2 regions of the Staphylococcus piscifermentans genome follow, and region 1 is predicted to be linked to the other one. Evidence: predicted binding sites of a transcription regulator. Region 1 holds the regulator's gene; the other holds the start of a gene.
The links. Region 1 encodes CtsR, which represses protease genes until heat stress. Its sites were predicted from a motif close to ATGGTCAATAAAGGTCAAACA; they were not measured.

Region 2: a site for CtsR is predicted at 2,486-2,506, ahead of clpP (ATP-dependent Clp endopeptidase proteolytic subunit ClpP). Genes of this name have one in related genera too.

Annotation. Positions count from the first base shown of each region.
Region 1 covers NZ_LT906447.1:2,431,586-2,435,873, reverse strand. The annotation lists gene CKV71_RS11445 (NupC/NupG family nucleoside CNT transporter) at 1-1,123, opposite strand, end outside; gene CKV71_RS11440 (CtsR family transcriptional regulator) at 1,297-1,758, shown strand; partial or broken gene CKV71_RS11435 (UvrB/UvrC motif-containing protein) at 1,918-2,304, shown strand; gene CKV71_RS11430 (protein arginine kinase) at 2,309-3,313, shown strand; gene CKV71_RS11425 (ATP-dependent Clp protease ATP-binding subunit) at 3,325-4,288, shown strand, end outside.
Region 2 covers NZ_LT906447.1:2,183,671-2,187,958, reverse strand. The annotation lists gene CKV71_RS10245 (MFS transporter) at 1-376, opposite strand, end outside; gene brnQ (branched-chain amino acid transport system II carrier protein) at 728-2,053, opposite strand; tRNA gene CKV71_RS10235 (tRNA-Arg) at 2,332-2,403, opposite strand; gene clpP (ATP-dependent Clp endopeptidase proteolytic subunit ClpP) at 2,553-3,137, shown strand; gene CKV71_RS10225 (hypothetical protein) at 3,206-3,397, opposite strand; gene CKV71_RS10220 (TIGR01777 family oxidoreductase) at 3,482-4,288, opposite strand, start outside.

The DNA of each region.
Region 1 (4,288 bases):
CACCTTTTTCATTATTTAATGATTTGATTGCACCTGAGATAATACCGATTGAACTGAAGTTCGCAAATGATACTAAGAATACGGAAGTAATACCGATTGCGCGGTCCGATAAGCCGTGCATTTTTCCTAGACCTTGCATAGCAACGAATTCGTTGGAAAGTAACTTAGTTGCCATCAATGAACCAGATTTTACTGCTTCATGCCAAGGTACACCTGTTAAGAATGCAAATGGTGCGAAGACAAATCCAATTAATGTTTGGAAATCCCATTTAATATGTCCGCCTGAAACCATCGTGAAGATTCCGCTGACGATACCATTTAACAAAGCAATGATTGCGATATAACCGATTAACATCGCCCCTACGATGACCGCAACTTTAAATCCATCTAAGATATATTCTCCCAACATTTCAAAGAAGGATTGTTTGTTTTCAGTTTCTTCTACTAATAACTTGTCATCTTTTTCATCCACTGTATAAGGATTGATAATAGAAGCGATAATAAAACCGCCGAATAAGTTTAATACGATAGCTGTTACGACATATTTAGGTTCGAGCAATGTAAAGTAAGCGCCGACAATTGAGGCGGACACTGTGGACATTGCTGAAGCTGTGAGTGTGTATAAACGTTGCTTAGGTATGTAAGGAAGTTGCTTTTTTAGTGAGATAAACACTTCAGATTGTCCTAAAATAGCCGCAGCAACTGCGTTATATGATTCTAAACGACCCATACCGTTGATTTTGGAAATTAAAAATCCTAAGACATTAATCACCAACGGCAAAATTTTTGTATATTGTAAAATACCGATAATAGCTGAGATAAAAACAATCGGTAATAATACGCTGAAGAAGAATGGCGGATTTTTAGGATCCACGTATTTAAATCCTCCGAATACGAAGTTTACTCCATCAGCTGCTTTAGCCAACAGGTAAGAGAAGCCGTTTGCAATGCCGCCAATTACCGTGATTCCTATATTAGTTTTTAATAGTAGGAAGGCAAAGACGAATTGGATAACAAGCAGAATGCCGACATATTTCCATTTGACATTTTTCTTATCTGAGCTAAAAACAAATGCAAGTGCTAAAAAGAAAATAATCCCTATTAAAGCAATAATGATATGCATGTTTTTCTTCATCCTTTATTTTTTTATTTTCATACCATATCATACATTAAAATGGTAGTAAGTTACATCCCAATTTTTCACGAAAACCAAATTTTTTAGAAACATATTGGTTGAAAAAGGTCAAAGTTGGTCATATAATATAGTCAAAGAAGGTCAAAAAAGGGGTGATATCCATGCATAATATGTCCGACATCATAGAACAATACATTAAACATTTATTTGAGGAATCAAATAAGGATGTTGTTGAGATTCAAAGAGCCAATATTGCGCAACGCTTTGACTGTGTACCTTCTCAACTTAATTATGTGATTAAGACAAGATTCACCAATGAACACGGTTATGAAATAGAAAGTAAACGTGGCGGCGGCGGTTATATAAGAATCACCAAAGTTGAAACGAAAGATACAAAAGGTTATATTGACCATCTCTTACAAATTATCGGAGATTCTATTTCTCAGCAACAAGCGCACTATGTGATTGAAGGCTTGCTTGAAAATCAATATATTACTATTCGTGAAGCGAAAATGATTCTAGCAGTGGTCGATCGCGACACGCTAAGAATGGATGTAGCAGCAAGAGATATTGTACGAGCAAATATATTGAAACAGCTCTTGCCAGTCATTAATTATTATTAATAGACAAGGAGGTTGCACATGTCTGACGATAAAATAGAAGCAATAGATTCTGAAAAGCATGATGGAATGTTGAAAGAAGCATATCCTGAACATGTTGAACCTATAAAAGCAGAAAATTACGATGAAGAACCTTCATTTGAGAATCATCAAGAAGATATGGAAGGTTCATTTGTAATCAAACAAATCTTGCAGCACTTAGCGACAAAGCATGGTATTCATTTAGAAGAATTCAATGTTAAAGAAGAAAAGCGCTGCCCAAACTGCCATATGACAATTAAAGATATTGCCTATAAAGGGAAATTCGGATGTGCGCAATGCTACACGACTTTCAAAGAGGATATTGTGGATATTGTAAGACGTGTGCAAGGTGGACAATTTGAACATGTCGGTAAGACACCTGTTTCCTCAACGCATAAAATAGCACTTAAGAAATTAATCGAATCTAAAAATAAATATTTACAGCAATTAGTAGATAAGCAATTGTTTGAAGAAGCGGCTGTAGTACGCGATGAAATTAAAGCACTTCAAGCAGAAAGCGAGGGATAGCTGCATGAAAGAACATTCAATGTATATGAGTGAATGGATGGAACATGGTGAAGAAACACCTGTGGTAATGTCTTCACGCATTCGACTCGCAAGAAACTTGGATAATCATGTGCACCCCTTAATGTTTACTTCAGATATTGAAGGTCAAAAGGTAATTAATGAAGTACAAGATGCATTGCCGAAAATGCAGACTTTGCAGCTGAGCAATCTGGAACAAAGAGATAAACTTAAACTTGTAGCCAAACATTTAATTAGTTCAGAGCTGATTAAACAACCTGCCTCAGCAGTATTGTTGAATGAAGATGAATCATTAAGCATAATGGTAAATGAAGAAGATCATATCCGGATTCAAACGATGAGTACCGATATGAATCTTGAATCTTTATTTCAAAAGGCTTCAGAAGTAGACGATGAGTTAGATCGCAAACTCAGCATCAGCTTTGACGAAACACTTGGTTATCTTACAACCTGTCCCACGAATATTGGTACAGGAATGCGTGCCAGCGTAATGCTGCATTTGCCTGGTCTTTCGATTACCAAACGTATGAATCGAATCGCGCAAACGATTAACCGCTTCGGCTTCACCATCAGAGGTATTTATGGCGAAGGCTCGCAAGTGTATGGCCACGTCTTCCAAGTTTCAAACCAATTGACGTTGGGAAGAACAGAAGAACAAATTATAGAAACTTTAATAGAGATTGTACAACAAATCATTACAGAAGAATTGAATGTCAGAAAACAATTGGACCAACATAGTTCAGTTGAAATGGAAAATCGCATCTATCGTTCTTTCGGATTGTTGCGATATAGTCGCTTGATGTCACTTGAAGAAGCGGCAATGCGACTCAGCGAAGTGAAACTAGGTATAGATTTAGGGTATATTGAAATACCAGACTTTAATTTTAATGAAATGATGGTCGCTATACAAACACCATTTTTAATAAATGACACAGATGAAGTATCGATAAATGAACAAAGAGCAAATATTATTAGAGAACATATAAAATAGGAGGTTATGCTATGTTATTCGGCAGACTTACAGAACGTGCACAGCGTGTATTAGCGCATGCACAAGAAGAAGCGATTCGTTTGAATCACTCAAATATCGGAACTGAACACTTACTTCTCGGTTTAATGAAAGAACCAGAAGGCATCGCAGCTAAAGTATTAGAAAGTTTCGGTATTACAGAAGATCTTGTAGTAGCAGAAGTAGAGAAACTAATCGGACAAGGTCAAGAACAAGTCGGCACATTGCACTATACGCCAAGAGCTAAGAAAGTTATCGAACTTTCAATGGATGAAGCACGTAAACTTCACCATAATTTCGTCGGAACAGAGCATATCTTGCTTGGTTTAATCCGTGAAAATGAAGGCGTAGCAGCACGTGTGTTTGCAAACTTAGACTTAAATATTACAAAAGCACGTGCTCAAGTTGTTAAAGCACTTGGCAGCCCGGAAATGAGCAACAAAAATGCGCAAGCCGCAAAATCTAATAACACACCGACATTAGATGGTTTAGCACGTGATTTAACAGCGATTGCTAAAGACGGCACATTAGATCCTGTTGTCGGACGTGACGCAGAAATCACACGTGTGATCGAAGTATTGAGCCGTCGTACTAAAAACAACCCAGTATTAATCGGGGAACCTGGTGTAGGTAAAACAGCAATTGCAGAAGGCTTAGCTCAAGCAATTGTAAATAATGAAGTACCTGAAACATTGAAAAATAAACGTGTGATGTCATTAGATATGGGTACAGTGGTTGCTGGTACTAAATATCGTGGTGAATTCGAAGAAAGACTTAAAAAAGTAATGGAAGAAATTCACCAAGCAGGCGATGTTATCTTATTCATCGATGAATTGCACACATTAATCGGTGCAGGCGGTGCTGAAGGCGCAATTGATGCCTCTAACATCTTGAAACCAGCACTTGCACGTGGTGAATTGCAAGCAATCGGTGCCACAACATTAGACGAATATCGTA
Region 2 (4,288 bases), 250 kb from region 1:
ACACTTCAGTAACATATGTGAGTGATACAGGTGAGAAACTTGCTGCAGCCATACCTTGTAAAACCCTTACTACTAAAAGCAAAATGAAATTATGAATAAATCCAATTGCAAGTGTAGTTAAAGTTAATCCGCATAAACCAATAAGAATCACTTTTTTCTTGCCGAATTTATCTGAAATAATTCCATAGAACATGCAGCTGACTGAATAAGAAATAGAGAATACGACACCGATCAGAGTAGTTGCACTCTCACTTAAATGAAGTTCTTTACCGATAACAGGCATCAAGGGGATAGCAGAATAAAGGCTGCACATAACTGCAATACCTGTTATAAAGAACACAGTTGTGATTAAGTTGTAATTAAACTTTTGCTCCATTACAAACCTACCTTTCTTTAAATAATTAATATGAATGAAAATTGTTTAATGGGAATTTCAAAATTTACATAAAGAAATAGGGACAAATGTTTTAACACGTCCCATTAATTATGCAAAATGCTCGCAAGATGGCAATATGTCATCGAGCACAAACGGGGGATTGGACAATATTTCTGTCTAACCCCATCACCTTTAAAATGCAATTTTAATTTTAACACATGAAACTTAAATTAAAACGGGTTTGCTCAATATAAAAATATTGTGAAAAATCAGCAGAAAAAATATAAAACCGATGGAAATAGAAACCAATTCCATCGGCTTAATAGCAAGATTAAATTTATATTCGATTATTTAAACTTTCTGTGCTTCAGTACAATGTGAGGACCTATTATTTCGATTTCTAACGAAGTCGATAATAATACCGATAAATGTTAATACTAAGAAGGGATATAACCATGCCAATCCTTGTTCAGACAAAGGCAATGCTTGGTATAAACCGTTTAAAGGCTGAATTAATTTAAAAGTATTAAAAATCTCAAGTACCGAGATAATCAATGTTGAAATAGTCGGTAGAATATATGCGATTTTTAAATGTGTAGGTATCACAATAGCAATTAACGAAATGAGTACTAACACAATAGAAATCGGATAAATAAATGTCAACAATGGTACTGCAATTTGCAAGATCATATTTAATCCTAAAGTTGAAATTAAGAATCCAACTAATGAAAAAGCAATAACATAGGTTTTATATGAAATTTTAGGAAATTTCTTCATTCCAAATGCTGAGCTTGCGTTGACGAGGCCGATACATGTCGTTAAACATGCTAGAATAACGATAACCCCAAATAATATATTACCGAAAGCTCCAAATAATCTGACTGAGTTATAAGTTAGGATACTCGCTCCATTTTTAAATCCTGGCTTGCTTGTAGTAATACCGAGATAGGCAAGTGAAAAGTAAATGACTGTTAACAAAACAGCTGAAATCAAACCTGCTAAAATCACATTTTTAACAATCTTCTTACTATCTGAAATGCCCGCTAGTTTGAAACTTTGTACAATAACAACTGAGAAGGCGAGTGCAGCCACTAAATCCATTGTGTAATAACCTTCTAAGATACCTGAAACTAATGGCGCTTGAGCGTATTTACCTTGTGGTTCGCCGACTTTGCCTTCTGGGTGAATAATAGCAGCCACACAAAGCGCTCCGATTACTAGTAATAACGCAGGTGTCAGAACTTTTCCTAAATTGTCTACCATTCTATTAGGATATAAAGCAATTAACCCTACTATTATAAAGAATACAAGTGAAAACCCAACTAATGTCCAAGTGTTATGGACAGGGATAATAGATTTAGCGCCGATTTCATATGCGACATTTGCAGCACGCGGAATGCCGTAAAGCGCTCCAATAGATAAATAAATACATACTGCAAAAATAAATCCAAACTTTGGATGAACACGATTACCTATAAATTCTACACCACCGTCATAATAGGCGATTACGATAACTGTTATGTATGGCATTAAAATACCGGTAATTGCAAATCCAGTCATACCAGCCCACATATTACCCTGTGCGGTATAACCTAACATTGGTGGAAATATCAAGTTGCCAGCTCCGAAAAATAAGGAGAAAAGCATTAAACCGGATACTAATATTACTTTTTTCATTTGAACCTCCCGAAAATCAAGAAACAATATTTACTAAAATTTCTGAATATTATCTAATGTTGAAACCTTTCAAACATATAAACTTTAACATAATTCTAATTATTAGCAAAGTTTAAATTGAAGAATTAATATAAAAAGTGATAAATTGAACCGAATAGTGCAAATTGAAATGGTTATAAAGTGTCAAAAGCAGGAAAATTTTAAGGCGAATTTCGGCAAATAAAAGAAACGCTGAATTATTTATCAGCGTTTCTGGTTAATAAATATTAGTTATGGAACCCCCTCGAAGGGAATCGAACCCCTATTTTAAGAACCGGAATCTTACGTGTTATCCATTACACTACGAGGGGTAAATATTAACAGACAATTAATAGTGTACCTTTAACCGACTATAGGGTCAATATGGAGAAAGAAAATAAAAGGTGAGTATAATTTTTGACCATTTTTGACTTTTAGGTTAAAATATAGTTAATTCATAAAAGTACAAGGAGGAAATGTAATGAATTTAATTCCTACAGTAATTGAAACAACTAATCGCGGAGAACGCGCTTATGACATCTATTCAAGATTATTAAAAGACCGTATTATCATGTTAGGTTCAGCGATTGATGATAACGTAGCAAACTCAATCGTATCACAATTGTTATTCTTGCAAGCTCAAGATGCTGAGAAAGACATTTATTTATATATCAACTCACCAGGCGGCAGCGTAACAGCTGGATTTGCAATTTATGACACAATCCAACATATTAAACCAGATGTACAAACAATCTGCATCGGTATGGCCGCTTCAATGGGTTCATTCTTATTAGCAGCTGGCGCAAAAGGCAAACGTTTCGCGTTACCAAATGCTGAAGTTATGATTCACCAACCATTAGGCGGTGCGCAAGGTCAAGCAACTGAAATTGAAATCGCTGCTACTCATATCTTAAAAACACGTGCTAAATTGAATAAAATTTTAGCTGAACGTACTGGTCAATCAATTGAACAAATTGAAAAAGATACAGATCGTGATAACTTCTTAACAGCAGATGAAGCTAAAGAATACGGTCTAATTGATGAAGTAATGCAACCAGAAAAATAATATATTTGATAAATGTAAATAAAACAAGGGCGGGGACAAAATTTTGTCTCCGCCCTTGTTTCATTTGCTTAATGTTTATTGCGGTTTCTTTTCAAATATTTCATCAGCACGCTCACCAATATTACGATACCTACTAAGAGGTACAAGATAGCAATAAAGACTGATGGAGCTTGGGTCGTCATGGCGAAACTTCCGATACATATTAAAAGAATACCAGCAATTGCTAATAATGATTGAGTTAAAATATCGTTCTTATCCACAAATCCACCTTCGTTCTAACCACGTGGCTGACATTTATCAGTCAGGAATTTCTTAATTAAATACTACTTTAAATGAGTAGTTGATTATTCGTGCACTAAATTATCTAGTGCAGCTTTTAAATTTGGATAAGCAAAATCGAATCCTCGAGCTTGCAAGCGATTCGGAATTGCTTTTTGTGTATCTAAGATGATTGTAGCACGTTGCCCTAACACTAATCTCAAGACTAAACTAGGCGCCCATGTTTCATGAGGTTTGTGCATTTCTCTAGCCAGTGTATATCCGAAAAGATTTTGTCTTTCAGAGACAGGAGCAGTGAGGTTGAATACACCCTCAGCATTTGAATCATGAATTAAGAATAAAATAGCACGTGTTAAATCAGTGATGTGAATCCAAGAATACCATTGGAAGCCTGTGCCTAATTTGCCGCCAAAGTAAAATCTGTATGGAAGTTCCATAGTAGGGAGGGCGCCGCCTTCATCTGAAAGAATCATGCCGAAACGTCCGATTACGACTCTTGTACCTAATTTTTCAAATTTACGTGCAAATCGCTCCCATTGATAAGTAATATCTGAAAGAAAATCATGAGGATCGCATTTAGAAAGTTCTGTATAAGTTCTATGGAAATCAGGTCGATAATAACCCACAGCACTTGCGTTAAATAAGACAGATGGATGCGTATTCTTATGCTCGAATAATTCATAAAGCGCTTGAGTCGAACGAATGCGGCTCAACATTAAAGTACGTTTATAATCTTCAGTCCAACGATTATTTAATGAAGCACCAGCGAGATTGATTACAATATCGATATGATCAGGTACTTTGTTTTCCCATCCATCTTTATTCCAATTAACATAAGTAATCTTATTGTCTAAGCTATGACGATCTTGTCG